3 regions of the Tepidimonas sp. HKU77 genome follow, and region 2 is predicted to be linked to each of the others. Evidence: predicted binding sites of a transcription regulator. Region 2 holds the regulator's gene; each other region holds the start of a gene.

Region 1 (5,550 bases), 1.1 Mb from region 2:
CGATGAAGTCGCGCCGCGGATCGCACGCCTCGCTCAAGCAGCGGGCCTGGGTGCGGATCATCTCGTCGCCGCGCCAGTAACCGTAATGGTCGTTGAACGCCTTGAAGTGATTGAGGTCGGCGTAGCAGGCCGCAAACGGTGCGCCGTGTTGTAGCAGGCGCTCGATGTGTTGGGTCAGCGGCACGTTGCCCGGCAGGAAGGTCAGTGGGTTGGCGTGGCGCGCGGCCTCGATGCGCGCTTCGGTGACGCGCCGCACCAGCTGTTCACCCGTGCCCATGCCGACGTAGTGACCGTTTTCGGTGATGATGAAGCCGTCGCGCAGGTAGCGCTGGTCGGGCGACATCAGCACTTGAGTGAGCTGCTCGATGGGGGTGTGGATGTCCACGCACAACGGGTCTTTGTTGGCATGCACCCGGCACGGTCGGCGTCCGTACAGCTCGCGGAAATAGCGGTTTTGCAGCGCCAGCTCCTGCATGGTCTGGCGCGTGATCAACCCGATCGGGCGGCCTTTGTCCACGAGGGCGAACGCATGCAGGTCCGGGTGGCGTCGAAACATCGCCATCGCTTCGTCGTGGCTGGCATGGGCGTCGAGCGCCGGTGCGTCGATGAGCAGGGACCGTGCCGTCAAGCCACGATTGCCGATCTGGCGCTCCTGTGGCAGGACCGCGATCTCCCGGCTGCGCAGCACGGTGAGCGCTTCCTCCGGCACCAGGGTGCGCGGCGTGGCTTGGGGCCGCCCCAGCAGGTAGCCCTGTACCAAGGGGATACCCATGTCGCGCAGCACCATCAGTTCGTCGGTCTCTTCCACCCCCTCGGCGATGAGACGCGAGCCAAACGTTTCGGCCAGCTGCTGCAGCGCGCGCAACGTCTTGAGCTTGTGGCTCTCCAGGTGCACGTGGCGTACGAAATATTTGTCGATCTTGACGAACTCGGGCCGCAGCTCCGACCACAAGCGCAGGCTGGAGCGGCCGTCGCCAAAATCATCCAGTGCCAGGGCGGCACCGGCGGCACGCCACTCCGACAGCGCCTCCTGCACCGCGTCGACGTCGTGCACCAGTTGGTGCTCGGTCAATTCGAGCACGACGCCCGACAAGTCTCCCGCCGTCCCGCCGCCAGCATTGGCCGTCATCGTCGAGGGTTCTGCCGGGCCACCCCGCCACTGTTGCAGCGCACCGTGCACGAGCGCATCGGCGCTGAGGTTGACGAACAACTGCCCGATGCCGGGTTCCGTGCTGCGCCGTGCCAGCGCCAGTTGTACACAGGCGTGTTCCAACTCGAGCGTGCAGCCCTCGCGGCGCGCCGCTGCGAACAGGGTGTCGGGGCTGCGCCAAGCGCAGCCGGGCGGCGTGCGAACCAGCGCCTCGTGGCCCACCACCCGCCGCGCGGCCAGATCGACGATCGGCTGCACGTGCGTGTGCAGCCCACCCGCGCTCAGCAGGGCGCGCACGCTGTTGGGGTCGGGAGGCGCCGATGGTGCAGGCACGCTCAGTATCATGGGAGCACGGTTCGAAACAGACCAGCCATCACGATAATGCGCCTGGATGTCAGTTTCATGAATCAGCCGCGGCGCGCGCCGCACCGGGTCTGGCGCGGTTTTTGCTGCCGCCCCGGTGAGGTCGACCCCAAGTACGGATGAAAGAGAACCGACGGCACCCCATGCCCCGAGCGAGCCTGCGATGACGAGACTGTCCCCTGCCCCCGATGAAATGACGGCTGCCGACGGCAGCGTGCGCGCCCACTACGCCGCCTACGCCCGCTGGTTGCAGCAACAGCCGCCTGAGCGCATGGCTGCTCGCCGCGAGGAGGCGGAGATGATGTTTCGCCGCGTCGGCATCACGTTCGCCGTCTACGGCGACAAGGACGAAGACGGTGCGGGCACTGAGCGTCTGATCCCGTTCGACGTCATTCCACGCATCATTCCTGCGCACGAGTGGCAGCAGCTACAGCGCGGACTGGTGCAGCGCGTCACCGCCCTCAACCGGTTCCTCCACGACCTCTACCACGAGCAGGAGATTCTGCGCGCGGGCATCATCCCGCGCGAGCCCGTGCTGCACAACCCGCAGTTTCGCCCCGAAATGGTGGGGCTGGACGTGCCGGGCAGTGTGTATGCCCACATTGCGGGCATCGACGTGGTGCGTGCACCGTTACCGGGCGCAGCGGGCGAGGCGCAGTACATCGTGCTCGAAGACAACCTGCGCGTGCCCTCCGGCGTGAGCTACATGCTCGAAGACCGCAACATGATGATGCGACTGTTTCCCGAGCTGTTTCGCGAATACCGCGTCGCACCGGTGGCGCACTACCCCGACCTGTTGCTGGAGACCCTGCGCTCGGTTGCGCCCAGTCAGGTGGCCGACCCGACGGTCGTCGTCTTGACGCCGGGCATTTACAACAGCGCCTATTTCGAACATGCCTTTTTGGCGCAGCAGATGGGGGTCGAGCTGGTGGAAGGGCAGGACTTGTTCGTGCGCGACGGCCGCGTCTACATGCGCACCACCAGCGGGCCGCAGCCCGTCGATGTGATCTACCGGCGCATCGACGACGATTTTCTCGATCCGCTGGCGTTTCGCGCCGATTCGCAACTCGGCTGCGCGGGCCTGCTCGATGCCTACCGGCGCGGCCACGTGACGTTGTGCAACGCGATCGGCACCGGCGTGGCCGACGACAAGTCGATCTACCCCTATGTACCGCGCATGATCGAGTTCTACCTGGGCGAGCGCCCGATCCTGGCCAACGTGCCCACCTACCTGGGCCGCGAGGCCGATGACCTGGCCTACATGCTGGACCATCTGGAGGAGCTGGTGGTCAAGGAGGTGCATGGCGCGGGCGGCTACGGCATGTTGGTGGGACCGGCGGCGACGCGGGCCGAAATCGAGCAGTTTCGCGCCGCGATCCGGGCGCGCCCCGAGCACTACATCGCGCAGCCGACGCTGGCGCTGTCGACCTGCCCGACCTTTGTGGAGCAGGGCGTCGCCCCGCGTCACATCGATTTGCGGCCCTTCGTGCTGTCGGGCAAGACAGTGCAGATGGTGCCCGGCGGGCTGACGCGGGTGGCGTTGCGCGAGGGCTCGCTCGTCGTCAATTCGTCACAGGGCGGCGGTACGAAGGATACGTGGGTCCTGGAGACTTGATTCCGTCACCCTCAACGCCACCGGAGACTGTCATGCTGTCCCGCACCGCCGATCACCTGTTCTGGATGGCGCGCTACACCGAGCGCGCTGAAAATACCGCCCGCATGCTCGACGTGCACTACCAGACTTCGCTGCTGCCACAGTCCGACGCGGTGGCGCGGCAGGGCTGGGAGGGGTTGCTGCGCATCAGCGAGCTGATGCCGGCGTACCAGTATCAGTATGGCGAGGTCAGTGCGCGTGACGTGTTGCAGTTCATGGTGCGCGATGAATACAACCCATCGAGCATCTATTCGTGCCTGCGCGCGGCGCGTGAGAACGCGCGTGCCGTGCGTGGGGTGCTGACCACGGAGTTGTGGGAGGCGCACAACCAGACGTGGCTGGAGCTGCAGCGGCTGCTGAAAGCGGGCGAATTCGAACGTGATCCGGCGCGCTTCTTCGAGTGGGTGAAATTTCGCTCGCACGTCTCGCGCGGGGTCGCCTACGGCACCATGCTGCAGGACGAGGCGTTTCACTTCCTGCGCATGGGCACGTTTTTGGAGCGTGCCGACAACACGGCGCGCATGCTCGATGTCAAATTCCATGCCGCCCCTGCCGAGGCCGCGACGCCGGGTGCCGCCGCGGGCACGGACGCCACGCTCGATTTCTACCACTGGAGCAGCATTCTGCGCAGCGTCAGCGCGTTCGAGATCTACCGCAAGGTGTATCGCAGCGTGATCACGCCCGAGCGCGTCGCCGAGCTGTTGATTCTGCGCCCCGATATGCCGCGCAGCCTGAGCGCCTGCGTGGAAGAAGTCGTGCGCAATTTGGAGGCGGTGCGCAACGCCCAGTCGGCCGAGACCGAGCGCCACGCGGGGCGCTTGCGCGCCGAGTTGCGGTTTGCCCGCATCGACGAGATTCTGGCCAATGGGCTGCACGCGTTTCTGACGCAGTTTCTCGAGCGCATCAACGCCTTGGGCACGCGCATCAGCCAGACGTTTTTGTTGCCGGTGCCGGCGTGAGCGACACACCCGTCGCCGGGCAGACGCGCAAACGTACCACGCCCTCGGGCGGCGGCGTCTGCGGCAACCACGCGGTCAGTGGGCGGCAGTGCGCATCCAGGCAAAGCGTGTAGTCTGCGGCATGGGGCGAGCGCATCAGGCGCAGCGCCGACACGGGCAACGCGGGCGGCGCCCACTCGTAGCCGCCATCCCGCCACGTGGCGGGCGGGGCGGGCTCCATGCCGGCCCCCGAGCCCTGCACGCGCACCCAGCGCGGGCACAGCGCCCCGTGTGGCACGGGCGCGCACGGACCGTCGGTGTCGTCCGGGCCGACGAGGTCGTAGCGCTCCTCCCAGCGCGTGCGCTCGATGGTGTGCATCCAGGCCAGTGTGATCTGGCGCGCGGAATGCACCGCCTCGTGCGCGGTGGGCGGCGCGCCGTCGGTGTTCGGCGGCAAGGTGGCTGCGGAGGCCGCCCACAACAAGCACAGGGCCCAGCCGCCCGCCATCGGCACATCCGCGTCAGGAGCGGCCGGTCGCTCGCGCAGGCCGCCGGCGCTGGCGCCAGCCATGCCATACGAGCAACGCGACCGTGCCGGCCAGGCCAGCCTCGTCGGTGACCGGCAGCGCCGCCACCAGCAGGCTGGCCGCGCCGATCGCCCACAGGCGCTCCCACCAGGCCAGCGGCCCCCACAGGTGTCCGATCGCCCCCGCGCCCCAGAGTCCGATCGCCACCAGCGCCTTGAACACGATCCACGCCACCGCCCACACCGTCGGGTCGCCCTGCAGCATGAGTGCCGGGCTGTAGACCGCCATGTAGGGCACGATGAAGCCGGCGATGGCCACGCGCACCGCGTTGAGGCTGATGAGCAGGCCCCGCTCGCGCGCGATGGGCGCGGCTGCGAACGCCGCCAGCGCCACCGGGGGGGTCAGGTCGGCCATGATACCGAAATAGAAGACGAACATGTGCGACACGATCAGCGGCACGCCCAGCTCCAGCAGCACCGGCGCGGCCAGCGAACTGGTGATGATGTAGTTGGGGATGGTCGGGATCCCCATACCCAACACCAAGCACGTCAGCATGGTCAGCACCAGCGCCAGCAGCAGGTTGTCGCGCCCGATGGCGATCACGTGCCCGCCGATTTCCGCCGCCACGCCGGTGAGGTTGATGACCCCGATGATGACCCCGACCAACGCACAGGCGGCCGCCACCGGCAGCGCGTGGCGTGCGCCGTCGACCAGCGCCTGCAGGGCCAGCGCGCGCGCTTGCTGGCCGCAGCGCAGTGCGTAGGTCAGCGCCACCAGGGCGGCCGTGATCACGAAGAAGGCGCCGGCGCCAAAGCGGAAAAACCCGCTGCACGCCAGTGCCAGCAACACCCAGAACACGAAGCGCAGGGCGCGGCCACGCAGTCCCTGCATCACCGCCGCGCCAAAGATCAACACCAC
Region 2 (5,550 bases):
CGATCGCGCGGGTGCCAGCGCAGGCGCTCGAGTGCGGGCGCTGCTCACCCCGTCCAAGGCCGACCCGGCCGCCACGCAGCCCGCGCCGGACCTGCCCCCCCCGGCGCTGGCCCCCAGCGACCGCCTGGAGCGCCGCCCGTGAGCGAATCGGCGCCAAACGCGCGCTGCCTGCGCGCGCAAGGGCTGCACAAGCGCTACGGCCGCCGCACCGTGGTGCACGATGTGTCGCTGCAGGTGCGCGGGGGCGAGGTGGTGGGATTGCTGGGCCCCAACGGGGCGGGCAAAACCACGTCGTTTTACATGATCGTCGGCCTGGTGCGTGCCGATGCCGGGCGGCTGTGGATCGACGACCAAGCGGCAGAAAACTTGCCCATCCACCGGCGCGCGCGCCTGGGGTTGGGCTACCTGCCGCAGGAGGCATCGATCTTTCGCAAACTCACGGTCGAGCAAAACGTGCGCGCGGTGCTGGAGCTGCAACACGACGAAGCCGGCCGTCCCCTGGCCGAACCGGTGCTGCGCGAGCGACTCGATCGCCTGCTGCAAGAGCTGCACGTCGACCACCTACGCGATGCGCCGGCGCCCGCGCTGTCGGGCGGCGAGCGGCGCCGCGTCGAGATCGCGCGCACGCTGGCCACCAACCCGCGCTTCATCCTGCTCGATGAGCCGTTCGCGGGTGTCGATCCGATCGCCGTCATCGAGATCCAGCGCATCATCGGGTTTCTTAAGGCACGCGGCATCGGGGTGCTGATCACCGACCACAATGTGCGCGAGACGCTGGGCATCTGCGACCACGCCTACATCATCAGCGAGGGTCGGGTGCTCGCACACGGCACGCCCGCCGACATCGTGGATGACGCCGAGGTACGCCGCGTCTACCTCGGCGAGCATTTCCGCCTGTAGCGTGCCATGAAAGCGGGCCTGACGCTGCGCACCGCGCAGCACCTGAACCTGACACCGCAACTGCAGCAATCGATCCGGCTGCTGCAGCTGTCGACGCTGGAGCTGGCGCAGGAGATCGAACAGGCGCTGGCCGACAACCCTTTTCTCGAACGTGCGGAAGAAGACACCGACCCCAGCCCCGAGGCGGTGACGGACACGGCGACGTCGCCCCCCGAGATCGACGATGCAGAGCCGCCCGATACCATGGCCGTCTTCGACGGCGAGGCGGCGCTGGCGCAGACCGAGTGGGGGGCTCGACTGGACGAAGACGCCGGGGGCTGGGCGGCCGACGATGGGCCCACTGCCGACGAGTCACCGGCGGAGTGGTGTTGGGAAGGTCCCGGCGTCGAGCGCGGCGCAGACGGCGACGACGACGAGCGGCAGCTCACCCGTCAACTGGCCCATCCGCCCGAGCGGCTGGCCGACCACCTGCACCGGCAAGCCCTGGCACTGCACCTCAGCGACGACGAACGCGCCGCGCTGTTTTTTTTGATCGAGTCGCTCGACGACGACGGCTATTTGCCCGATTCGCTCGAGCAGCTGACGGACGCTTTGTGCCAGCAGTGCCAGGCCGCCGGCGAGTCGGTCGATGCCGAGCGGCGCGACGAGATCGCCTCGCTGCTGCGCCGCGCCCTCGGCTGGCTGCAGCACATGGAGCCCGCGGGCGTGGGCGCGCGCGACCTGGCCGAGTGCCTACGCTTGCAAATCGGCGAACTGCCCAACACCCCCACGGCCCGCGCGGCCGACGCGCTGTGCGGGCAGCCGCTGGAGTGGATCGCGCGCCGCGACGTGCGGCGGCTGGGCCAGGCAACCGGGCTGGACGAGGAAACCGTGCGCGCGGCGCTTGCGCTGCTGTCGCGCCTTGAACCCAAGCCCGGGCGCCGCTTCGCCGACGCCGAACGGCAAGTGATCGTCCCCGATGTGATCGTCACCGTGCGCGGCACGCAGTTCGACGTCCAACTCAACCCCGCGGTGCTTCCGCGCCTGCGCGTGACCGATATCTATGCCCAGGCCCTGCGCCAGCACCGCAGTGGCGATCTGCAACAACGGTTGCAAGAAGCGCGCTGGTTCATCAAAAACCTGCAGCAGCGCTTCGACACCATCCTGCGCGTGGCGCGCGCCATCGTCGAGCGACAGCGCAACTTTTTTCTGCACGGGGAGGTCGGCATGCGACCATTGGTGCTGCGTGACATCGCCGACGAGCTGGGCCTGCACGAATCGACCATCAGCCGCGTCACCAACGCCAAGTACATGGCCACCCCTTTCGGCACTTACGAGCTGAAATATTTTTTTGGCTCCAGCTTGGCCACGGACGCCGGCGGCAACGCCTCCAGCACCGCCGTGCGCGCCCTCATCAAACAACTCATCGCCGCCGAAGATCCCCGCCAGCCGCTCAGCGACGGCCAGATCGCCGACTTGCTGCGCGAACAGGGCATCGAGTGCGCGCGCCGCACCGTCGCCAAATACCGCGAGGCGCTGCGCATCCCCACGGCCACCCTGCGCAAGACCCGCCACGCCTGACCATGTCCACCGTCGACCTCTTTCTGCCCTGCGCGGGCGGCTGTCCCCCGTTTTTGGCCACCGAAGTGCAGCGCCTGTGCGCCGTGCCCGACCACGCCTTGACCTTGGGCCGCGCGGGTGTCGGCCTGCGCGGCGACTGGGATACCGTGCTGCGCCTGAACCTGCACAGCCGCATCGCCCAGCGCGTGCTGCTGCGCCTATGGGAGGGCCCGTACCGCAGCGAAGACGACCTCTACGGCGCGGCTGCCGAAATCGCCTGGGAAGACTGGTTCACGCCACGGCATACGATCAAGGTCGAAGTCACAGCCCAGCGCAGTCCGCTGCGCAGCCTGCACTTTGCGGGGCTGCGCATCAAGGACGCCGTCTGCGACCGCCTGCGCGCACGCCGCGGCGCGCGCCCCAGCGTCGACACGGCCCAACCCGATGTGCGCGTGTATGCCCACCTGAGCGCCGACACGTTGACGCTGTCGCTCGACACCAGCGGCGAGCCATTGTTCAAGCGCGGCTGGCGCACCGACAAGGGCGACGCGCCGCTGAAAGAGACGCTGGCGGCCGCGATGATTGCCGCCACCGGGTGGACCGGCACCGACGCCGACGGCGCGCCGGTGCCGCTGTTCGACCCCTGCTGCGGCAGCGGCACGCTGGTCATCGAGGCCGCGCAGATCGCGCTGCGGCAGGCACCGGGGCGTCAGCGGCGCTTCGCCTTCGAGCGGCTGCTGCCACACGACGCGGCGCGCTGGGCCGCGCTGCGCGAGCAGGCGCGCGCCGCCGAGCGGCGCTGGCCCACCGGCGGACCGGCCATCGCCTACGGCAGCGACGTCTCCTTCCGCATGGTCGATTTCGCCCGCCGCAATGCCGAACGTGCCGGTGTCGGCGCAGCGGTCGAGTTCCGCGGCGGCGACGCCCTGCAACGCCTGCCCCCTAGCCCGTGGCCTGGCGTGCTGTTGCTCAATCCCCCGTATGGAGAACGCATAGAAGCCGCCGGCGTGGTCGGCGGCTTGGGAGCGGACGTCTTCTACGAGCGGCTGGCCGCGCACTGGAAGACCCACTTCGGCGGCTGGACCGCCTGGGTGCTCACGCCCGACCGCGAACTGCCACGCCGGCTGCGCCTGCAGGCCAGCCGGCGCGTGCCGCTGTTCAACGGGCCGATCGAGTGCCGGTTGCTGCGCTTCGACCTGCAGCCCAGAAACCGCAAAACTGCTCAAAACGACGAGACCTGAGAGGCGCTGTCACTTTTTTGCGACTTTCCGAACACCCAGCTCGTCAGTTTGTGGTAAAGTTTCGCTTGAGCCGTTTGCGGCTCCCCGCTTTTCCTCCCTGAGCGGGTGCCTTTGTGTGTGACAGCATAAGGCTTGCAACCCCGGCCCTTTAGGTCGGGGTTCTTTTTTTGCGCAAGCGTGCTATGCCAGGGCTTGGCCTTTCTCGGATAGGCAGGATTGGGCGGTCGGCAAGCCACGCAACACGTCGCCCACAATGATCACGGCCGGGCTGCCCAGGCACTCGCGCTCGATCGCCAGGGCCAGGGCGTCGAGTGTGGTCACGACGTGGCGCTGCTGGGGCAACGAGGCGTGTTGTATCACGCCAACCGGTGTGTCGGCGGGCAAGCCCCCGGCCAACAGCTCCTCTTGTAAGCAGCGCGCCAACGCCACTCCCATGTAAATCACCAACGTCAAGCGGGCTGACACGCAGGTTTTCGCCAACGAACGCCAATCCGGCCCCGAACTGCCTGGGTGCGCATGTCCCGTGACCAACACCACACCGTGCGCATGGGCGCGATGCGTCCAGGGCACGCCAAGGCTGGTCGTCGCAGCCAAGCCCGCCGTGATGCCACTGACGACCTCGACCTGCAGCCCTGCAGCACGCAAGCGCTCCGCCTCCTCGCCGCCGCGGCCGAAGATAAACGGATCGCCTCCCTTGAGGCGAACGACGCGCTCTCCGCGGCGCGCCTCACGGATCATCAGCTGCTCGATGAAGTGCTGCGGCGTGGACGCACATCCGCCACGCTTGCCGACATAAATCTGGCGCGCTCCGGGTTGAGCGTATGCCAGCACACCCCGGCCCACCAAGTCATCGACCAACAACACCGTGGCCTGTGCGATCGCCTTGACCGCTTTGACCGTGAGCAACTCCGGGTCGCCCGGACCCGCCCCCACCAGAAAGACTGTCGGCTTCTCATGGACTGTGTGTGGCTGCATGGCCTGACTCCTCGGGTTGACAAAACGACTGCACCGCCCGTTGCAGCGCCCACACCTGCTGCCTCAGCGGATCCGGTGCGGGCATACGCCCATCGAGGACGTCTTGGATATACGCCGCCGTGGCACGCGCATCGCGGCTTGCGGGCAAAGGGGGAATACTGTCCAGCACCCCGTCTTTCGCCGGCACCGACCATGCACTGAGACGCCGCCCGGACAGAAAGACGTCCATGCGCGGTGTGCGGCGCGGGTCGGCGAAGGGCTCGCCTTCGGTGCCCCGCAGCAGCATCGCGTGGGCGGCGGTGGCCTGCAGGAACTGCGTCAGCAAGGCCCCGTACTCGGGGTGGGTGTAGTTCACGACACGCAGGCCTTCGCCCGGGTCGAGCAGCTTGGCCACGGTGTGACCGGGATTGCGCAGGCCGATGACCCAGCGCACGTCGAGCAATCGCGCCAGCGGCGGGCACAGATGCCCGGTGCGGATGTAGGCAGGCTCGCCACGGGCCCAGCGTTGCTGCAGATCGCCGGGGGTTTCGGCCGGCGCCAGGCCGAGGTGGCTGAAGATCTCGGCGGTGGTGACGCGGCCCGGGTCGTCGGGCATGCCATGCACCAGCACGGCCACACCCGCGCGCGACAGCATCAGTGCCAGCAGCGCGGTGAGGTTGGGCAGCTTGCGCGCGCCGTTGTAGGACGGCAGCACGACCAGGGGGCGGCCGGGGGCGATGGGCAGGCAGCGGTCTCGTGTGGCCTGCAAGAAGCCGGCCAGCTCCTCGACCGATTCGCCCTTGATGCGCATCGCGATGGCAAAGGCGCCGAGCTCGAGGTCGCTGACCCGGCCGTCGAGGACCTGGCACATCAGATCGTGGGCCTGCTCGCGGTTCAGCGAGCGGGCGCCTTCCTT
Region 3 (5,550 bases), 370 kb from region 2:
CGGCACCCGCCTGCTCGGTTTTGACACGCCGCAGCAGGTGCTGGGCCTGAACATGCACGACCTGACGCACCATTCCGATGCGTCGGGACACCCCTACCCGGTCGATCGCTGTCCCATCTTCAACGCATTCCGGCAGGGGCTGCCCTGCCGCATCGACACCGAGGTGTTCTGGCGCCGCGACGGCAGCGCCTTCCCGGTGGAATACACCAGCTACCCGATCCAGGACGGCACGCTGATCCGGGGGGCCGTCATCACCTTTGTCGACATCACGGCGCGCAAGCAGGCCGAGGCTGCGCTGCATGACGCCAAGGCGCAGTTGGAGGCGCGCGTGCGCGAACGCACCGCCGAGTTGCAGACCGCCCTGCAGCAGTTGCGGGAGCTGGCCATCCACTCCGAACGCGTGCGGGAGGAGGAGCGCACCCGCATCGCGCGCGAGATCCACGACGAACTGGGCAGCCTGCTGGTGGCGCTGAAGATGGACGTCAACTGGATGGACAAGCGCCTGTCGGAACAGGGAGCGCGCCAGCCCGACGAGGCCGAGCGCATGCGCGAGCGGCTGCGCTGCAAGTGCCAGAACATGAGCCGGCTGATCGAGTCCGCCGTGGACAACGTGGGGCGGCTGATCAACGACCTGCGGCCCAGCATCCTGGACCACCAGGGCCTGTGGGCCGCGCTGGAGTGGCAGGCGCAGGAATTTGCCGCCACGGCGGAGCTGGCCCTGGACTGGAGCATGGACGTGGCAACGGAGGCCGATCCGCCCGAGGCGGCGGCGATGGCGGTGTTCCGCATCTTTCAGGAGATGCTGAGCAACGTGGGGCGCCATGCCCAGGCGCGCACCCTGCAGGTGCGCATCGGCTTCGGCGACGCCGGCCTGCACCTGCAGGTCCGCGACGACGGCCGCGGGGCCGATCCGCGCGTGTTCGAGTCGCCGCAGGCCTACGGCATCCTGGGCATGCGCGAGCGCGCCCGGCACCTGGGCGGCCGACTGTTCCTGCACAGCGCACCCGGGCAGGGCTGCACGCTGACCCTGGAGGTACCCGCGGCGGCGCTGCGCCCCTCGGCGTCCACGGAGGCAGACGCATGAACCACCCGAGGACGCTGCGCGTGCTGATCGGCGACGACCACCGCATCGTGCGCGAGGGCCTGAAGCAGGTGCTGGCCGAGGCCGAAGACATCGCCGTGGTGGCCGAGTTGACCGCACGCACACTGCGCTGGCCCGACGCGACGCTGGAAAGCCTGCGCCGCGCGGCGTTGTCGATGAACGTCGGCATGGCGCGCCTGCACGACGACCTGGCTCGGCAGGAGGCCCCGCTCAACCCCGACCAGCGCCACGCGGTGCTGGCCCACCCCGAGCGTGGGGAGGGGCTGCTGCGACGCCTGGGCGTCAGCGACGCGCTGTGGCTGGCCCTGGTGCGTGACCATCACGAGGTCAGCGGCGGCGGCGGCTACCCGCATGGCGTGACCGAGGTCGCCGAGCCGGCGCAGCTGCTGCGCCTGGTGGATGTCTACGCGGCGCGACTGAGCCCACGCCTGCATCGCCCCGGGCTGCCCGCGCCGCGGGCGGCGCGCGACGTCTGCTTCGATGCCAGTGGCATGCCCACGCCGCTGGGCGCGGCCCTGGTCAGGACGCTGGGGCTGTACGTGCCGGGCAGCTACGTCGAGCTGGCCAGCGGCGAGCTGGCCGTGGTGGCGCGACGTGGCCGGCGCACCACCGCGCCGCTGGTGTTTGCGCTGACCGGCCGCGACGGGCTGCCGCGCGGCGAGCCGCCGCTGCGCGACACGTCGGAGCCGTCCTACGAGGTACGCCGCAGCGTGGCACCGCACGAAGTGCGGGTGCGCCTCGACCCGAACCGGCTGCTGGCGCGGCTGTGAGCAGCCGGTGGCGTCGCCACCGCGACGGTGGCGGCCGGGCTTGGCACAGCGATGGTGCAGGTGTGCTTGCCGCCGGGGGGCGCGTGAACCAAATCAGGGATTCCCCCGATATGGAGGCAGACCGGTGCTCGGTCGGGAATCTGTCTTGGACAGGGAGGTGACCTTGCCAGCCATGAGTGGCATGGCGTTTGCTTGGTCAAGGGGCCATCGTCCACAGGAGCGTCCCCATGACCCCGTATTTCGATCCCTACGACGCCGACCGTCCCCTGATGCTCAAGTGCAGCTGCGGCCGTGATCACACCGTGGCCGATCATCAGCGGGAGGAAGCCCAAGCGCGTGAACGCGCTGCCGCCACCCTGCGCCAGCGCAGCGAATCGCCGGACTTCGTCGAGTACGCCAACCAGTTCATCGAGGCCGCGCTGGTCAAGGCCCTGTTCCCGCAGGACGCGGTGCGGCGCCGCTTCCTGCGTGCCGTCGGCAAGGGCACGGCAATGGCCGCCATCGCCAGCGTCGTGCCGATCGCCAGCCTGCAGGCGATGGCGCAGGAAAAAGGCGCGCTGGAGAAGAAGGATCTCAAGATCGGCTTCATTCCGATCACCTGCGCCACGCCGCTGATCATGGCGCACCCGCTGGGCTTTTACCAGAAGCATGGTCTCAACGTCGAGATCGTCAAGACCGCCGGCTGGGCCCTGATCCGCGACAAGATGCTCAACAAGGAATACGACGCGACTCACTTCCTGTCGCCGATGCCGCTGGCCATCAGCCTGGGGCTGGGTTCGAATGCCACGCCCATGAACGTGGCCACGATCCAGAACACCAACGGGCAGGCCATCACGCTGGCGCTCAAGCACAAGGACAAGCGCGACCCGAAGGACTGGAAGGGCTTCAAGTTCGCGGTGCCCTTCGAGTACTCGATGCACAACTTCCTGTTGCGCTATTACGTGGCGGAGGCCGGTCTCGATCCGGACAAGGACATCCAGATCCGCGTGGTGCCGCCGCCGGAGATGGTCGCCAACCTGCGCGCGGGCAACATCGACGGCTTCCTTGGGCCCGATCCGTTCAACCAGCGTGCCGTGTTCGAGGAGGTTGGCTTCATCCACCTGTTGACCAAGGAGCTCTGGAACGGACACCCCTGCTGCGCCTTCGGCACCAGCTCGGAGTTCATCCAACAGAACCCCAACACCTTCGCGGCGCTGTTCCGCGCGGTGCTGACGGCCGCCGCGATGGCGCGCGAGGCCAAGAACCGCGAACTCATCGCCAAGGTGATCGCGCCCACCCAGTACCTGAACCAGCCCGAGATCGTGCTTCAGCAAGTGCTGACCGGGCGCTTTGCCGATGGTCTGGGCAAGGTGCACAACGTGCCCGACCGCGCCGACTTCGACCCCATGCCGTGGCAGAGCATGGCGGTGTGGATGCTGACCCAGATGAAGCGCTGGGGCTACATCAAGGGCGACGTCAACTACCGGCAGATCGCCGAGCGCGTCTTCCTGCTGACCGATGCCCGCAAGCACATGAAGGAGCTGCGCATGCCGGTCACCGAGGGGCCCGGCTACCGCAAGCACACCATCATGGGCAAGGAGTTCGACCCCGCCAAGCCGGACGAGTACCTGCGCGGCTTCGCGATCCGGAGGACCTGAGCCATGCGGTCGACCTACCCGAACCTGCGCGCGGCGCTGGTGTCGCTGCTGCTGCTCGTCGCTGTGCTGGGCATGTGGCAGCTGGCCACGGGGGGCGGTGCCGGCACCCCGGCCGCCGCCACCGCCAACCTGTCGGCGGAGGAGCTGGAGTACCTGCGCATGATGGGCAAGGACCCGGAGACACAGGCGCAGAAGAGCGGCGGCTTCCCGAGTCCGATGGCGGTGGCCGAAGCCTCGTGGCGGCACCTGTCCGACCCGTTCTTCGACCGTGGGCCCAACAACAAGGGCATCGGCCTGCAGCTGCTGCACTCGCTGGGGCGCGTGGCCATGGGCTTCGGGCTGGCGGTGCTGGTGGCGCTGCCGCTGGGCTTCGTCATCGGCATGTCGCCGCTGATGCGCAAGGCACTCGACCCCTTCATCCAGGTGCTCAAGCCCATCAGCCCGTTGGCGTGGATGCCGCTGGCGCTCTACACGCTCAAGGACTCCAACGTCAGTGGCGTGTTCGTGATCTTCATCTGCTCGGTCTGGCCGATGCTGATCAACACCGCCTTCGGCGTCGCCTCGGTCAAGCGCGACTGGCTCAACGTGGCGGCCACGCTGGAGGTGTCGCCGCTGCGCAAGGCCTTCCGCGTGATCCTGCCGGCGGCGGCGCCCACCATCCTGACCGGCATGCGCATCAGCATGGGCATCGCCTGGCTGGTGATTGTCGCGGCCGAAATGCTGGTCGGCGGCACGGGCATCGGTTACTTCGTCTGGAACGAGTGGAACAACCTCAGCCTGCCGAACGTGATCTTCGCCATCCTGACCATCGGCGTGGTCGGCATGCTGCTCGACCAGATGTTCGGTCTGCTGCAGAAGGCGGTAACCTATGTGGAGTAAGTCATGATCCCTTTCCTGCAGATTGAGGGCCTGAGCAAGGCCTACCACCCGGCCCGGCCGGTGTTCGCGGACGTGTCGTTCGGCCTGGAGCGGGGCGAGTTCGTCTGCATCATCGGCCACTCCGGCTGCGGCAAGACGACCATCCTGAACGTGCTGGCCGGGCTGGACACGGCCACCGCGGGCCACGTCTTCATGGACGGGCGCGAGGTGGTCGGCCCCAGCCTGGAGCGTGGCGTGGTGTTCCAGGGCCACGCGCTGATGCCCTGGCTCACGGTGCGTAAGAACATCGCCTTCGCCGTGGAGTCGCGCTGGCCAGACTGGAAAGCCGCTCAGGTGAACGAACACGTCGAAAAGTACGTGGCCCTGGTGGGCCTGAGCCACGCGATCGACAAGAAGCCCAGCCAGCTCTCGGGCGGCATGAAGCAGCGCGTCGGCATCGCCCGGGCCTTTGCCATCCAGCCCAAGATGCTGCTGCTGGATGAGCCCTTCGGCGCGCTCGATGCGCTGACGCGCGGCACGATCCAGGACGAGCTGATGGCCATCGTGCGCCAGACGCAGCAGACGGTGTTCATGATCACCCACGACGTGGACGAGGCCATCCTGCTGGCCGACCGCATCCTGCTCATGAGCAACGGCGCCGACACGCCCGCGGGCTACCGGCCCGGCGGCATCACCGAGGTGGTGGCCAACCCGCTGCCGCGCGATCGGACCCGCGCCGGGCTGCACCACCTGCCCGGCTACTACGAGCTGCGCAACCACATCGTCGATTTCCTCGTCTCGCGCGCCAAGGCGCACTGACCCCACCCACCCTGCAAGGAGCCTCGCATGAACCGCAATGACGTCACCGAAAAGATCATCTCCACCAAGGTCGCCAAGGGCCTGAAGTGGGAGGACGTGGCCAAGAAGGTTGGCCAGTCCAAGGAATGGACCACGGCGCTGTGCCTGGGCCAGATGACCGCCACGCCCGAGCAGGCCAAGGCCCTGGGCAAGATCTTCGGCCTGACCGCCGAGGAGCAGAAGTGGCTGCAGGTCGTGCCCTACAAGGGCTCGCTGCCGACCCAGGTGCCGACCGACCCGCTGATCTACCGCTGGTACGAGATCGTGAGCGTGTACGGCACGACGATCAAGGAGCTGATCCACGAGGAATTCGGCGACGGCATCA

What was found. The regulator sigma-54, encoded in region 2, starts transcription at its own class of promoters, with help from an activator protein. The targets are predictions, from matches to a motif close to TGGCANGNAANCTGCTTT.
Region 1: the regulator sigma-54 is predicted to act here: its motif matches at 1,586-1,603, upstream of ACPP3B_RS00615 (circularly permuted type 2 ATP-grasp protein).
Region 3: the regulator sigma-54 is predicted to act here: its motif matches at 2,050-2,067, upstream of ACPP3B_RS08015 (CmpA/NrtA family ABC transporter substrate-binding protein).

What each region holds. Positions count from the first base shown of each region.
Region 1 covers NZ_CP187300.1:143,908-149,457, reverse strand. Annotated here, with positions in the region: gene ACPP3B_RS00620 (GGDEF domain-containing protein) at 1-1,483, opposite strand, end outside; gene ACPP3B_RS00615 (circularly permuted type 2 ATP-grasp protein) at 1,677-3,128, shown strand; gene ACPP3B_RS00610 (alpha-E domain-containing protein) at 3,161-4,126, shown strand; gene ACPP3B_RS00605 (DUF1850 domain-containing protein) at 4,092-4,676, opposite strand; gene ACPP3B_RS00600 (TRAP transporter permease) at 4,627-5,550, opposite strand, start outside.
Region 2 covers NZ_CP187300.1:1,293,613-1,299,162, reverse strand. Annotated here, with positions in the region: gene lptA (lipopolysaccharide transport periplasmic protein LptA) at 1-142, shown strand, start outside; gene lptB (LPS export ABC transporter ATP-binding protein) at 139-900, shown strand; gene rpoN (RNA polymerase factor sigma-54) at 907-2,460, shown strand; gene ACPP3B_RS06210 (THUMP domain-containing class I SAM-dependent RNA methyltransferase) at 2,463-3,680, shown strand; gene cobA (uroporphyrinogen-III C-methyltransferase) at 3,861-4,655, opposite strand; gene ybiB (DNA-binding protein YbiB) at 4,633-5,550, opposite strand, start outside.
Region 3 covers NZ_CP187300.1:1,668,338-1,673,887, reverse strand. Annotated here, with positions in the region: gene ACPP3B_RS08025 (PAS domain S-box protein) at 1-1,084, shown strand, start outside; gene ACPP3B_RS08020 (HD domain-containing phosphohydrolase) at 1,081-1,872, shown strand; gene ACPP3B_RS08015 (CmpA/NrtA family ABC transporter substrate-binding protein) at 2,100-3,509, shown strand; gene ntrB (nitrate ABC transporter permease) at 3,513-4,388, shown strand; gene ACPP3B_RS08005 (ABC transporter ATP-binding protein) at 4,392-5,186, shown strand; gene cynS (cyanase) at 5,214-5,550, shown strand, end outside.